DNA from 3 places in the Caballeronia sp. LP006 genome. Region 3 is predicted to be linked to each of the others. Evidence: predicted binding sites of a transcription regulator. Region 3 holds the regulator's gene; each other region holds the start of a gene.
The links. The regulator HrcA, encoded in region 3, represses chaperone genes, less so after heat shock. The targets are predictions, from matches to a motif close to TTAGCACTCNNNNNNNNNGAGTGCTAA.

Region 1 (5,202 bases), 170 kb from region 3:
TTGCGCTCAATCTCTACACGCAGGGCGTCGATCCGGGCCTCGATTTCTCCGATATCGACTCGGTGCGTCGCGTCGTCGAGCGCTGCAATCAGTTGCCGGTGCATCCGCGTCATCCGTATGCGGGCGATCTCGTTTTTACGGCGTTTTCGGGCTCGCATCAGGACGCCATCCGCAAGGGTTTTGCGCAGCGTCAGCCGGGCACGGTCTGGGAAGTGCCGTATTTGCCGATCGATCCCGCCGATCTCGGTCGCAGCTACGACGCCGTGATCCGCGTGAACAGCCAGTCCGGCAAGGGTGGCGCGACTTATCTGCTCGAACGCGGGCTCGGCTTCACGCCGCCGCGCCGCGTGCAGATCGAGTTCAGCCACGCCGTGCAAAGACTTGCGGACATGTCGGGCGAGGAAGTCACCGGTGACGCAATCTGCACACTCTTCACGCAAGAATACTTCGACGCGGGCGGCGTGGTCGCGCGCGTCGATGCGGCGACGCTCTCCGTGTTCGGGCGCAACGTCGCGGTGCCGCCGGCATCAGGCGCGACGAGCGGCGATGTCTACGCGCAAGCCGTGGCGGCGTGTTTCGATGTATCGGCAAACGTGAGCTGGTTCGAAACGGCGGTAACGGCGAGCGGCGATACGGCCGTCTTCGTAGGCTGCCGCGTCGGCGACGAGCCGTTGCGCTTCGGCGTCGCGGTGCACGCGAATCCGGCGTTGGCTGTCGTGGATGCGGTCGTCAGTGCGGTGAATCGGTCGAAACCATTGGGCCGTCAGGCAGAGCGGCAAGACGAAGCGGTCGAGGCTTGATGCCTCGACGTCGCGCGCGGCGGCTACTCCAGCGCCACGCGCGTCGCCTGCAAGGCTAGCAGCAGCCATTGGCCGTCGGTCTGAACGTGAACCGCGGTATAGGCAATGGGAAACAGCAGCGCGCCGTTCTTCGATTCCATCTCGATCAGCGCCCGTCCCGAGACGAGGCAGGTGTCCTTGCCGGCGACGATCACGTCCTGCGACTGGATCTCGATCTGCCGATAGCGGCGTCGACCAGCGGTGATCGCGTCGATGAACTGGCGCTTCGTCTCGCGCTTGCCGTTCGTGTGAACGTAGCTGACGTTCTCGGCGAGAAGCGCATCCAGAGCCGGGCCGTCGCTGTCGACCATCGCCCGGAAGCGATCGCGCTCGAGGCCTCGAATGGCCTCCATGGATTTTGCCGGCATCTGTCGGTTCCCCTTGTGTCGAGAAACCGATGCGCCGGCGCCCCGTCAGAAGTTGTATTGCAGATATAGCTGGCTGAAATTTATACCAGGATTCGGCTCTTTGATACTGGCGTTCGACAGATGCTGAAACCGGAAGCCCGCCTGATAGTTCTGCTTCTCGCCGAAGATCGCACCGACGCCGACCATATCCGCGAACTGGAACGCGGACGACACCGTGAAATCCGTCGTGATTCGCGTATGCGACAGAAGCCGCACGCCGACGCCCGCTTCAATGAACGGCCGGATATATCCCGAACTCTTCACGAAGCGCAGAACCGGCGTCACACCGAATTCCCAGATGTTCGGGTGCACGGCGTTGCTTTCCTGCGAGTGCCAGTAGGCAACGTGACCTTCGCCGAGCAAGGTGAAGTGGAAGCCGCCGATTTCCCACCAGGTCAGATTCGGGTCCCATACGAAGCCGAGATCCGCCTTTTTGATGTCGCGATCGGCCACGCCGCCCGCGATTTGCAAACCAAAGCGGTCGGCATGCGCTGCCGCCGACGTGACTCCTAGCAACAGGGCAATTGCGCCGTGGGACAACAGATGACGCCAAGGGCCTTTATTTTTCTGCATGGACACCCCATCTGTGGGTTTGACGAGTCGAGCCGCCAAGCGGGCTTCGCGCATTGTAGATTCATCGTCTCATAATTGCACGAATGATTGCCATTAGCCTATTTGCTTGAATATCCTGTCTTCCTTACGTCAAAGTAAGGTAACTAATTCTATCGCACGCGACGAATCGGTAACAATGGTACGATTCGGATACAGTGCTCGGCTATGAATCCACAAAGTTGATAGGCTTTGTGGGAACTCTCACATTCGTTTCCCCTCTAACACTTAGCACTCGTTGAAGCGGAGTGCTAATATCATGTCTGACTTGCCGCGCCTTTGCGGCAACAGGCATTTGTTGATAAGGAGCTTATGAGCGTGTCCAATGCGATGACCCTTCCGAATGTTCTTAGCTCGGCACCTGCCAAGGCAACTTCGGCAGGCGCGCTGACGTACGCACAATCGTCCATGTTGACCGGCCAGATCGGCAACATCGATTCATACATACAAGCGGTGAACCGCATTCCAATGCTTTCGCAAGCAGAGGAGCGTCAGTACGCCACCGAGTTTCGCGAACAGGGCAACCTGAATGCGGCGCGGCAACTGGTGCTTTCGCACCTGCGCCTTGTCGTGTCCATCGCCCGGAATTACCTGGGTTATGGTCTGCCGCACGCGGACCTGATCCAAGAAGGCAATATCGGTCTGATGAAGGCCGTCAAGCGCTTCGATCCGGAACAAAACGTACGCCTCGTGTCGTACGCCATGCACTGGATCAAGGCGGAGATTCACGAGTACATCCTGCGCAACTGGCGCATGGTGAAGGTCGCGACGACCAAGGCGCAACGCAAGCTGTTCTTCAACCTGCGCAGCCACAAGACCGGCACTTCGGCGTTCACACCGGAGGAAATCGAAGGTCTGGCAAGCCAGTTGAACGTGAAGCGCGAGGAAGTCGCCGAGATGGAAACGCGTCTGTCGGGCGGAGATATCGCGCTCGAAGGCCAGATCGAAGATGGCGAGGAAGCCTATGCGCCGATCGCCTATCTGGCTGACTCGCATAGCGAGCCGACGAATGTCATCGCCGCGCGTCAGTTCGACAAGTTGCAAAGCGACGGTCTGGCTTCCGCGCTGGAATCGCTGGATGCGCGTAGCCGCCGTATCGTCGAAGCGCGCTGGCTCGAAGTGCAGGACGACGGCTCGGGCGGGATGACGCTTCACGAATTGGCGGACGAATTCGGCGTATCGGCTGAGCGTATCCGTCAGATCGAAGCGAGCGCGATGAAGAAGATGCGTTCCGCGCTGGCCGAGTACGCGTGATATCGCGGTAGCTCGATGACCGTAGTTCGGTGCTGAAGTAAGTTCGAAGCCCGCTGTTCCGAAAGGACAGCGGGTTTTTGTTTTCGTCTATCGATGGCGGCGCGCGGAGCAATGTAGTGCTTGGCGTTTTTTTCTGTCCATGACGCTTGTTGGCATCGGCGCAAAGGGCTGTGCGGCAGGACTTGAAGTACAAGTGAATCGGCTTGGGCGTTGGCTTCTTGGCCTCTTGGCCTCTTGGCCTCTTGGCCTCTTGGCTTCTTGGCTTCTTGGCTTCGTGCTTCGTGCTTCGTGCTTCGTGCTTCGTGCTTCGTGCTTCGTGCTTCGTGCTTCGTGCTTCGTGCTTCGTGGTTCTTGGCTCTCGGTGACTCAGCCGCTCAATCTCCCGAACAAAGAACTCCGCCTGTCACGCAAAACTTGCCAGGCATAAAAAAACGGCGCCCGAAAGCGCCGTTCATCAAACCAGACCGAATCTCGCATCAAGCCGGCAACGGCGATGCCCCGCCGCCACTTCCCGGCACGCGCGTCGCGAGTTGTGCCGCGTAACGCTGCGCGGCCGCGCCCACGACAATGTGGAACGTATCCGCCGACACCCACGCGACATCCAGCGTCGACAGGCGCTGACGATCCACCGCCGAAGGATCGCGCACGACCACGCGCAGTCGCGTTTGCGCGACGGCATCGAGCGTGACGACATTGGTCGCGCCGCCGAACACCGCCAGCCAGCGCAGCGGATCGGGATCGAGCGGGCCGGCAGTCTGATCGAAGGCGCCAACGTTCGCAGAAGCCACCGAAGCAGCCGCCGGAGCGGACGAAGCCGGCGTCGCTCCGCGCGTCGACGAATGTTCGAGTTCACCGCGAATTTCATCGGCGATGATGTCCGCTTCCGGTCCGATGATCACCTGCACGTTCGTCGCGCCCCGCTTGAGCACGCCACGCGCGCCGATGCTCTTCAACTGCGCTTCCGACACCTTCTCCGTATCCGCCACCGACAAACGCAGACGCGTCGTGCAGGCATCGACGAGCGTCAGGTTCGACGCGCCGCCCAGCGCCGCAATGTACTTCGCGGCGCGCGTGTTCGCTGCACCCGGCAGCGGCGTGCCGTAGCCGCCTGCAACCGGCGTGGCGGACGTTTCGGCATCGGTCGTGGCCGGCTCGCGGCCCGGCGTCGCCATGTTGAACTTGCGGATGAAGAAGCGGAACAGGCCGTAATAGATCACGCCGTAGACGAGCCCGAGCGGAATCGCCATCCAGCCGCGTTGCGACAGACCGTAGTTCAGCACGTAGTCGATCGCACCCGCCGAAAACGTGAAGCCCAGATGAATGCCGAGCGCCGAGCAGATCGCGAGCGACACGCCGGTAAGTACCGCATGGATCGCGTAAAGCACCGGAGCCAGGAACATGAAGCTGTATTCGATCGGCTCGGTCACGCCCGTCAGGAACGCGGTGAGCGCCATCGAAAACAGCAGGCCGCCGACGACCGCGCGGCGCTCTTTCGGCGCTTCGTGGAACATCGCCAGACACGCGGCCGGAAGGCCGAACATCATGATCGGGAAGAAGCCCGTCATGAAGCCGCCCGCGGTTTTATCGCCGGCAAAGAAGCGGTGCAGATCGCCATGAACGACCGCGCCACCATCCGGCGGCGTAAACGAGCCGAACACGAACCACGCGAGCGAGTTGATGATGTGATGCAGACCCGTCACCAGCAGAATGCGGTTCAGCACGCCGAAGACGAAAGTGCCGAGCGCGCCCGCCGTCGTGAGCCACGTTCCGGCCAGGTCGATAGCCGCCTGCACCGGCTGCCAGATGTAGCCGAATATGATGCCGAGCGCGAGACACGCGACCCCCGTGACGATGGGCACGAAACGCTTGCCGCCGAAGAACGCCAGATATTCCGGCAGCTTGATGTCCTTGTAGCGGTTATACAGATAGCCCGCGACCACGCCCGCGACGATCCCCGACAACACGCCCATGTTGAGCTTGTCGTTGATGTCCTTCATCACGGCGATCTCGATGAGATAGCCGATGGCACCGGCAAGACCCGCCGTGCCGTTGTTGTCCTTCGCGAAACCGACCGCCACGCCGATGGCGAACAG
Region 2 (5,202 bases), 1.9 Mb from region 3:
AACAAGTAACGGTCCGCGTTTGCCACGGACGAAAAAAACCCGCATTGCTGCGGGTTTTTCTTTGCGGCGTGAGCTTCTTTCGAAACCCACGCCCCGAGGATGAAGCAAGTAACCGGTCGAAGCCGAATTACATGTCCATGCCCATGCCGCCCATGCCGCCGGGCATGCCACCAGGCATGGCCGAGTCTTCCTTCGGCAGTTCCGCGACGGCTGCGTCGGTCGTCAGCAGCAGGCCTGCCACCGATGCCGCGTTTTGCAATGCCGTGCGCGTCACCTTGGTCGGGTCGACGACACCGGCTTCCACCAGGTCACCGTACTCGCCCGTTGCCGCGTTGTAGCCGTAGTTGCCCGTGCCCGCAGCAACAGCCGCCACCACGACGGAAGCTTCTTCGCCGCCGTTCGTGACGATCTGGCGCAGCGGCTCTTCCATCGCACGCAGAACGATGCGGATGCCCGCGTCCTGGTCCGAGTTCAGGCCCTTCACGCCTTCGACAGCCTTGCGAGCGCGGATCAGCGCGACGCCACCGCCAGCCACGATGCCTTCTTCCACAGCCGCACGAGTTGCGTGCAGTGCGTCTTCGACACGTGCCTTCTTTTCCTTCATTTCGACTTCGGTCGCAGCGCCGACCTTGATCACTGCCACGCCGCCAGCCAGCTTGGCCACGCGCTCTTGCAGCTTTTCACGGTCGTAGTCCGACGTTGCTTCCTCGATCTGCGTGCGCACTTGCTTCACGCGCGCTTCGATGCTTGCTGCCTCGCCAGCGCCGTCGATGATCGTCGTGTTTTCCTTGCCCACTTCGATGCGCTTTGCTTGACCCAGTTCAGCCAGCGTAGCCTTTTCGAGCGTCAGGCCGGTTTCTTCCGCGATCACTTGACCACCGGTCAGGATAGCGATGTCTTCCAGCATGGCCTTGCGACGGTCGCCAAAGCCCGGAGCCTTGACGGCAACGGTCTTCAGAATGCCGCGGATGTTGTTCACGACCAGCGTAGCCAGCGCTTCGCCTTCGACGTCTTCAGCGATGATCAGCAGCGGACGGCCAGCCTTCGCGACTTGTTCCAGTACGGGCAGCAGATCGCGGATGTTCGAAACCTTCTTGTCGTGCAGCAGCACGAACGGGTTTTCGAGCAGGGCGACTTGCTTGTCCGGGTTGTTGATGAAGTACGGCGACAGGTAGCCGCGGTCGAACTGCATGCCTTCCACGACGTCCAGCTCGTCTTCCAGCGACTTGCCGTCTTCAACCGTGATCACGCCTTCCTTACCGACCTTGTCCATTGCTTCAGCGATACGGTCGCCGATGGACGTGTCGCTGTTCGCCGAAATCGCGCCGACTTGAGCGATTTCCTTGTTCGTCGTGCAGGGCTTGCTGATCTTGCGCAGTTCTTCGATAGCTGCAGCCACTGCCTTGTCGATACCGCGCTTCAGGTCCATCGGGTTCATGCCCGATGCAACGTACTTCATGCCTTCGCGAACGATGGATTGCGCCAGAACCGTAGCGGTCGTGGTGCCGTCACCGGCGTTGTCGCTGGTCCGGGAAGCCACTTCCTTGACCATTTGCGCGCCCATGTTCTGGAGCTTGTCCTTCAGTTCGATTTCCTTCGCGACCGAGACACCGTCCTTGGTGACCGTCGGGCCGCCGAAGCTGCGCTCGAGCACGACATTGCGGCCCTTCGGACCCAGCGTGACCTTGACCGCGTTGGCCAGAATGTTCACGCCTTCGACCATCTTGGCGCGTGCGGTATCGCCAAAAGTGACTTCTTTAGCTGCCATATTCAAACTCCTTGAGTCGATTCAGTTTGGAGGCTTCGGGCGGCAGGCTCCAATGGAGCGGCTCTGCGGCGAAGCCGAAGTGCAGGAAGGTGCTTACTTGACCAGAACGGCCATGATGTCTTCTTCGCGCATCACGAGCAGTTCTTGCCCGTCGACCTTGACGGTCTGGCCGGCGTACTTGCCGAACAACACGCGGTCGCCCACCTTCACGTCGAGGGCGTTCTGCACACCCTTGTCATCGCGCTTACCCGGGCCGACGGCCAGGATTTCGCCTTGATCCGGCTTTTCGGCTGCAGCTTCGGGGATGATGAGGCCCGAGGCAGTCTTGGTTTCCTGATCCAGACGTTTAACGATGACGCGATCGTGCAAAGGACGAAGATTCATACACACTCCTCTCTTGATTGAGACTGAAAACGCGGGGGAAACCCGCCCGGTAAGCGAAGCTGCCCGAGCGGCAATTTGTTAGCACTCTCGTGCAGTGAGTGCTAATTATATGGACCGAGTTTGACAATTTCAAAGGACGGGGACAGACGGGCATTCCCTATTTCGCGTACTTTTGTCTAAACACGGGGAAATTTATGGATTTCGTAAGGTCGATTGGCTAGATTAATGTCAATCCGTCAATTCTGATTTTGCTTAATTAGGGTTTCTACTAGGGTCGGCGAGGCCTAGACTGCATTTCAACGACGAAGCAGTGAAGAGACAAACTCTCCACCCGCAACGTTCCCGAGATCAGTACCTAGGAGGTTCATCATGTTCAAGTCGATCATCCCCGCAATCGCCGTTGCTGCCGTCCTTGCAGTCCCCACTTTCGCCCAGGCGCAAGAAAACGCGCCGGTGACGCGGGCTGAAGTGAAGGCTCAACTGGTTCAACTGGAACGCGCAGGCTACAACCCGGCCAGCGATCAAACCCAATACCCCGCCAACAGTCAGGCCGCGCAAGCACGCCTGAACGCGCAACAAGGCACGGCTGCATCGTCGTTTGGCGGTGTCGGCGAAGGCGCTGCCGCTTCGGGTGCTGCCCGCCGCGCGGCTATCGACCCGAATCCGGTCGACTTCAATCGCCCGTAATCGTCAATTCGCGTAACGAAGCCCGGCACGCACGCCGGGCTTTTGATTTTTGCGCATCCCGAAGGAAAAGTTTCTGTAATCCATGGATTCGACGATGTTTTTGGACTACGTTTTTTTCTCGCGCAGTCGGAGGGCACTACAATTTGTGTTTGTTGCATCACAAATTTCGTCTTCGTTGCCTCTCATGCCTATGTCGTCGTCGCTGCGCGTTGCCTTTCTCTCCCTCGGAATTCTCGCCCTTGCCGCCTGTGGCGGACGCGCGGCGACCACGCCGAGCTATCAGCAAGAACTCTTTGACTCCGGTGCAAGCCCGTTCGCGCGCAACTTCGACGCCACCGTGAACGAAACCTGCGAGGCGGCCCGCCGCGCGCTGCTTTCGCAAGGCTTTCTCACGACGATGGCGCAAGCCGATACCGTCGACGCCACCAAGAACTTCCAGCCGTCCACCGAAACGCACGTGGTCGTCTCATTCCATGTGGTCTGCACGCCCGGCGAAAACACGACCAATACGAGCATCGCTTATGTGAACGCGGTGCAGGACGGCTATGCACTCAAGAAGAGCGATACCTCCGCAAGCGTGGGCTTGAGCGTCTTGGGCTCGCTTTCGCTGCCGATCCGTTCGAACAGCGATGCAATGGTCAAGATTTCCAGCGAAACCGTGCCCGCCGGCAAGTTCTATGACCGATTCTTCGGGCTGATGGGGCACTATCTGAGCACGGTGCCGCGCAGTTCGCCCATCGCATCGGATGAGGTCAAGAGCAAGCCGCTCGCACCGTCGCTGATCGTGAGTTCACCGGATCTCACGCCAACGCCTATCGTCGTACAGGCGCCCGCCGCGGCGGCGACGGCCATCCAGTCATCCGACGCGAAACACGCCGCGTCCGAGGGCGTCGCGGCATCGGCGCCGGTTCAGTGAGATCGAGCGCACGCGTCGTTCCGGGAAACGCTTCGTCGATGCAAGCATCAAGCACGCGGGCAACGGCGGCTGCAGTTGCGTGATCAGCTCACCGCAAACCTCATTCAGCACCCGTCGCCGTTCGCAAAATGTACCCGCGTGGCCTGTGACGCCTCGCTCATCGCGCAGCTAGCCCCCCCCCCCCGGACGCATCGAGGCGGCGCGCTCATCACGCGCCGCCTAAAGCTGAAGCTCCGCCTGCCGCCGACGGCGACGCCAATCCGCACGCCACTCCCATCACCCCTCAATTCGGCACACTCACCACGCCGCCATTCACCGAAATCGCATTCGCGCCGGGGCTCGCCGCGATCGCCGGGAGATTCGCCACCGTCAATTGAGGCGCCGCACCCGGCGTGCCGCCGCGCGCCACCGTATGCACGACTTGCGACGGCGGCAACGGCGCGTTGTTCTTCAGGTGAGCCCACATTAAATTGAGCGCCTGAAGGTTGTAGTAGTGCACGGGCACGAAGCGCGTATCGAAGCCAGCCAGGCTCAGGAACGCATCGAAGTGCTGACCGTTAGTGATTTCGTACAGTGAGAGCTGGCTGTTGTTGCCTTCCACCACCTTGTTCGCGCCGAGATACGGCCGCGAGGCATGGTTGATCGGCACGAGCGCATCCGACCTTCCCTGCACGATGATCGCCGGCTTGCCACGCAGATTCGCGTTGACGCGAATCGCGTTCACGCTCGCCGTCATCGTCGGATTGCCGTTCGCCCAGAGCGCGCGCAGGCAGGCCGCGCCCGCGAAGCTCGCATCGGGCGTCGCAAGCCGATGATCCGCCGCGCCCGATGTCCCCGCGTTATAGACGAGGTTGATGCCGTTGGTCGGCGGCACGCCATTGCCGTTGCCGAAGACCGTGGGCATCGGCGAAACGAGCGGGTTCACGCCCGCCGCGCCGGTCAGCGCGTTAGTCGTGCCGAAGCTGAAGTTGCACAGGTTGTCGGCGACGCTCGCCAGCATGTAGGCATCGGCGTAAGTCACGGCGACGGCAGGCACGGCCTGCGAGTCCCACATCGGCGCATGTAGCGTGTCGGAGTCGGCTTCGTAGCCCGCCTGATGCAGCTTCGCGAGCGCGTCGTTGGCTTGCGAGAGCGTATCGCCGCCGGCAATCGCGCCGCTCGCCGCGAGCGTCGCGCAGCGTGCGGTGCGAATCGCCACGGTGGTCGCGAGCGGCAGTGCCGTCAGATACGGCGCGCCGACCGCCGCCGTCGCTAGCGCCGCGCATGGCTGAAGCAGGTTCGCGTAGGTCATGTAATCGGCAAGCGGACGCCCGAACGAACCGACGGCCTGGCCGCCTTCGCGCACCGCAACCTGCGCCGGCAGATTCATGTTGATCTGCGGTTCGCCGACGACGACCGCGCTTATCCAGCCATCGGTGTCCTGTTCGGCGGCTGCAAGCGCCGCGCC
Region 3 (5,202 bases):
TCGACGCCCTCCCGCACCTTGACGAGATCGGACGATTGATCGGCAAGCGCGGCTTCAAGGCTGTCGAGTACCGGCAGCAGATGTTCGGCAAAGCTTTCGATGGCGAACTTGTGCGCCTTCTGCACATCGTCCTGACCGCGGCGACGCACGTTTTCCGTTTCCGCCTTGGCGCGCAGGAACTCTTCCTGGAGCGCGGCGATCTTCGCCTGCGCTTCGGCCAGCGCGGCTTCGTTCGCGTCCGGCGCGACTCGCGGCGCATCGGCGCCCGTCGGCGCTCCGGTTGCGCCGGCTTGGGTCGGGTCGGCGGCCTGGCGCGCGGTTTCGTCTGCGGGCGTGGGGTTCTGGCTCGCTGGATTCTCTTGCGTGTTTTCCATGTCGCTGAATGTATTGCTGTGAGTGAAATGGATGCGATCGGCCGGGAGTCCTCTTACCGCCGAGAACCAGGCCAGGCTTTTTCGCACTAGCGGCGGAATTTGGGGCATCCGAGGGATTTTCAAGGCTCCAGAAGCGGTTTTTCGGACGAAACTTAGCTTTTTCGCGTGCGCTTCAAACATCGGACAACGGCGGGCCACGCTTGTCGGCTGCGTGACGCGTTAAGTGCAAAATTCGCCACATTTGACTGCGAGAAACACTTCGTAATGGGCGTTTCGTCGCAGTAAGCCAAAATCAGATTGAGGCGATTGCGTTGTTCGCCTACACTTCGAACATGCGTCGCAGGAACACGTTAACCCTAATCCTACGAATGCAGTAACCGCTCAGCCCTTGCCCGTTTCCTTCCGGTTTTCACGACCGGTTATCCCGCTCACCGGGGGTACCATGAAACTGACCTTTGCTATCGCGGTGGTCGCTCTGGTACTGGTTGCGGGAACGACCACCATATGTATGTCCGGCGCTGTCACCGCCCGTAACACCGAGTACGGCGGCGTTCATGCGACCATCGAAAATTACTTCAATCCGAACCTGCCAGTTTGTCGATAATGCGCCGGTCGCGCTTCGTCGGCCTGCCCTGAATTCCGAGAGCCGGCTCGCGAAACGTCTTGCGCCGCTCGGCTTCGGCTAACCGCTTCACTCGGCCCTCTTCCGTTTCCGCGTAAAGCGTCTCGGCCACGCTAGCCGGTCCGCGCACGTCGCACACGCCCTTTACTTCCACTTGCCAGACGATCCGCTCGATATCGATCTCGACGAGATCGCCGACGCGCACGTCCTTCGACGGCTTCACGTTCGCCCCGCCGATCTTCACGCGGCCTTTTTCCACCGCGTCGCTCGCGAGCGAACGCGTCTTGAAGAAGCGCGCCGCCCAAAGCCATTTGTCGATGCGCAGACGCGCGCCTGGTTCCGTCGAAATCGTGTAATTCATGAATAACCGTTCGTTCAGGCGGCAACCGTCAATGGCTGCACGGCCTGCACCGGCCAGCCTTGCAGATTCTGCGCCGCGATTTCTCCCAGCGCCTTGATCCACGCCGGCGATGCATTCAGGCAAGGAATGCGGTGAAACTGCTTGCCGCCTGCGTGCAGAAATTCGTCGCGCACCTCGATGCCGATTTCCTCGATCGTCTCAAGACAATCCGCCGTGAAGCCGGGACAAAAAACGTCCACGCGCGCAACACCCGCCGCGCCGAGCTCCGCGAGCGTCGGCGCGGTGTATGGCTGCAGCCATTCCGCGCGGCCGAAGCGCGACTGGAACGTGACGCGGCATTCCACCGGCGTGAGCCCCAACGCGGAGGCGAGCAGCGAGCCCGTCAATTGGCACTGGTCGTGATACGGATCGCCGAGATCCATGGTTCGCTTGGGGACGCCGTGAAAACTCAGCACGAGCTTGTCGCCGGCGGCAAAATCCGGCACGCCGTGATGACGCCAGTAATCGCGCACCTGCTCTGCAAGCGCGGAGATATACGCCGGATGATCCGCGTAATGACGAATGGTGCGAATCTCGGGCTGATTGCGCACGCGCTTGAGCGCGGTAAAGGCGTCGTCGAAAGCGGTCGCGGTGGTCGAAGACGAGTACTGCGGATACATCGGCACCAGGAGAATGCGCTCGGCGCCTTCGAGCTTGAGCTGATTGAGCATGACGCCGATGCCCGGCGTGCCGTAGCGCATCGCGTAGTCGACGAGCACGTGATAGTCGTTTGCCGCAAAGAGGCGCCGCAAGCCCTCGACCTGCTTCTCCGTATAGACACGCAAGGGCGAGCCTTCCGCCATCCAGACCTGCGCATATTTCTTTGCCGACGCGCGCCCGCGAAACGGCAAGATGATCAACCGCAGAATGATCTGCCAGAGCAAGGAGGGAATCTCGACCACGCGCGGATCGGAGAGGAACTGCGCCAGATACTTGCGCACGGCACGCGGCGTGGGCGCGTCCGGCGTGCCGAGATTGATCAGCAGCACCGCGACACGATGCGAAGCGCTAGGCTGCGAAGGCAACTCGAGATCGAAACGCATAGGGCAAGGCGGCCGGAAGTGGTCGAAAGGTGAAACCCATTATAGCGGCGCGTTTCACGCCGCATCATTGGCCGAACGGCCTAGTGGCGGCGCGGCGCGCGGGCCGGCATGATGGGCTGAAGGAAAAGCTATTGAGAACTGAGCGACATGGACAACAAGCGTGCGGTGATATCGACGATGGGAATCACGCGGTTGTAGGCCATGCGCGTGGGTCCGATCACGCCGAGCGTGCCGACGATCTTGCCGTTGACTTCATACGGCGCGGTCACGACGCTCATTTCCTCGATCGGCACCAGATTAGATTCCCCGCCGATAAAAATCTGCACGCCCTGCGCGTGACTCGAAACATCCAGCAATTGCAGGAGGCTCGTCTTTTGGTCGAACAAATCGAACAGCTTGCGCAGCCGCGCCATGTCGGACGAAAGGTCCGCCACTTCGAGCAGGTTGCGCTCGCCGGAAATCAGCACGGTCTCGCCCGGATCGGTTTCGGCGGTGCTCGCGACCACGGCCGCCTGCATGAGCGCGGTCATGTCGCCGCGCAATTCGTCGATTTCCTGACGCAGCCGCAGACGCACTTCGTCGAAGGACAGGCCCGCGAAATGCGCGTTGATGTAGTTGGAGGCTTCCGTGAGCTGCGACGGCGAATAGTCGCGCTGCGTCGCCATCATGCGGTTCTGCACGTCGCCTTCGGGCGTCACGATGATAAGCAGAATGCGCTTGTCCGACAGCCGCATGAATTCGATCTGCTTGAACATGTGACTGCGGCGCGGCGTGAGGATCACGCCAGCGAACGACGAGAGACTCGACAGCACGCTCGCCGCCGCCGCGACGATCTTCTGCGGCTCCTCGCCTTGCAGGCGCGTCTTCACGGCGGTGGTCATGGCTTCGTCTTGCGGCGCTTCCACGGTGAGCATGGTGTCGACGAAGAGCCGATAGCCGCGCGGCGTGGGAATGCGTCCCGCCGACGTGTGCGGGCTGACGACGAGACCGAGGTCTTCCAGGTCCGACATCACGTTGCGAATGGTCGCGGGACTCAGCTCCAGGCCGGAATGCCGTGATAACGTGCGCGAACCGACCGGCTGACCTTCGGCGATGTAGCGCTCGATCAGCGTTTTGAGGAGGGTTTGTGCACGTGGGTCTAGCATGGGGAAATTTTAGCCTAACGTGTCGTGGCGCGGCGAACGTACCCGCCGCGATGAATCGCTTGTCGAGCGATTCAATGTCCGCTCCATTCTAGCGATAAACAACGGGCGCGCCCCGGCGTGATCGGCTGGCGTCGCAGCCGCCCTTCGCGCACGGTTCTTTTCGCCTTCCACCTATGGTGTAATGCCGGCATGGAAATTGGCCAATTCAAGACTGTCGCGCTCATCGGGCGCACCAATACGCCCGGCATCGAGACGCCGCTGCGCCTGCTCGCGGAGCTGATCTCGAAGCAGGGTTTCGAGGTCGTGTTCGAGGCCGGCACCGCGAAGGATGTCGGCGTGACCGATTACCCGGCGCTCTCGGTCGCCGAAATCGGCGCGCGCGCGGACGTGGCGGTCGTGCTGGGCGGCGACGGCACCATGCTCGGCGTGGGCCGCCAACTTGCGCCGTACAAGACGCCGCTCATCGGCGTGAATCACGGGCGGCTCGGCTTCATCACGGACATCCCGCTCACCGAGATGCGCGAGATCGTGCCGCAGATGCTCGCCGGACAGTTCGAGCGCGAGGAACGCAGCCTGCTCGAAGCGCGTATCGTGCGCAACGACAAGCCCATCTATCACGCGCTCGCCTTCAACGATGTCGTGGTCAATCGCAGCGGCTTTTCAGGCATGGCGGAACTGCGCGTGTCGGTGGATGGCCACTTCATGTACAACCAGCGCTCGGATGGTCTGATCGTCGCGACGCCCACTGGCTCGACCGCCTACGCGCTTTCGTCGGCGGGGCCGATTCTTCATCCGCAGTTGCAGGGCTTCGTGCTCGTGCCGATTGCGCCGCATTCGCTCTCGAACCGTCCGATCGTGCTGCCCGACGACTCCAAGGTGACCATTCAGTTCATCGGCGGGCGCGATGTCAACGTGAACTTCGACATGCAGTCGTTCACGGCCGTCGAGCTGAACGACGCCATCGAAGTGCGGCGCTCACGGCACACGGTGCCGGTGCTGCATCCGGTCGGCTACAGCACGTACGCCACGCTGCGCAAAAAGCTGCACTGGAACGAGCATCCCTCGCAAGACTCCGCCCTCTGAAGCGCTCACCACGCCCTTTCCAAGCGTCCATGCTCCGTCATCTCTCCATTCGGGACTTCGTCATCGTTGCCGCGCTGGATATCGAGTTCGACTCCGGCTTCACGGTTTTTTCGGGTGAAACCGGCGCAGGCAAATCCATCCTGATCGACGCCCTCGCGCTCACGCTCGGCGCCCGCGCCGACGCGAGCGTCGTGCGCACGGGCGAAGCGCGCGCCGACATCACCGCTGAATTCACCACGCACGCGCAAGTGGCGCGCTGGCTGGACGAGCACGCGCTCTCGCAAGACAGCGACACCGTCATGTTGCGCCGCGTGATCGATTCCGGCGGCCGCTCGCGCGCGTTCATCAACGGCACGCCGGCCACGCTTACGCAACTGCGCGAAGTGGGCGAAATGCTCGTCGACATCCACGGCCAGCACGCGCATCAATTGCTGATGCGCCCCGACGCGCAACGCGAACTGTTCGACACGCACGCCGGTCTCGTCGACACAGCGAGCACCGTGAATCGCGCGTGGCGTGCGTATCGCGAGGCCCA

Region 1: rpoH (RNA polymerase sigma factor RpoH) is a predicted target of HrcA. The motif match lies at 2,084-2,110, and genes of this name have one in related genera.
Region 2: P9250_RS29490 (co-chaperone GroES) is a predicted target of HrcA. The motif match lies at 2,231-2,257, and genes of this name have one in related genera.

What each region holds. Positions count from the first base shown of each region.
Region 1 is NZ_JARTVW010000005.1:683,456-688,657, reverse strand. It holds gene leuA (2-isopropylmalate synthase) at 1-800, shown strand, start outside; gene P9250_RS19955 (nuclear transport factor 2 family protein) at 824-1,207, opposite strand; gene P9250_RS19950 (acyloxyacyl hydrolase) at 1,253-1,819, opposite strand; gene rpoH (RNA polymerase sigma factor RpoH) at 2,174-3,109, shown strand; gene nagE (N-acetylglucosamine-specific PTS transporter subunit IIBC) at 3,586-5,202, opposite strand, start outside.
Region 2 is NZ_JARTVW010000005.1:2,772,268-2,777,469, forward strand. It holds gene P9250_RS29480 (hypothetical protein) at 1-9, shown strand, start outside; gene groL (chaperonin GroEL) at 128-1,768, opposite strand; gene P9250_RS29490 (co-chaperone GroES) at 1,862-2,152, opposite strand; gene P9250_RS29495 (DUF4148 domain-containing protein) at 2,522-2,839, shown strand; gene P9250_RS29500 (DUF2242 domain-containing protein) at 3,024-3,755, shown strand; gene P9250_RS29505 (D-(-)-3-hydroxybutyrate oligomer hydrolase) at 4,039-5,202, opposite strand, start outside.
Region 3 is NZ_JARTVW010000005.1:852,343-857,544, reverse strand. It holds gene grpE (nucleotide exchange factor GrpE) at 1-374, opposite strand, end outside; gene P9250_RS20715 (RNA-binding S4 domain-containing protein) at 950-1,357, opposite strand; gene hemH (ferrochelatase) at 1,372-2,439, opposite strand; gene hrcA (heat-inducible transcriptional repressor HrcA) at 2,568-3,584, opposite strand; gene P9250_RS20700 (NAD kinase) at 3,774-4,667, shown strand; gene recN (DNA repair protein RecN) at 4,697-5,202, shown strand, end outside.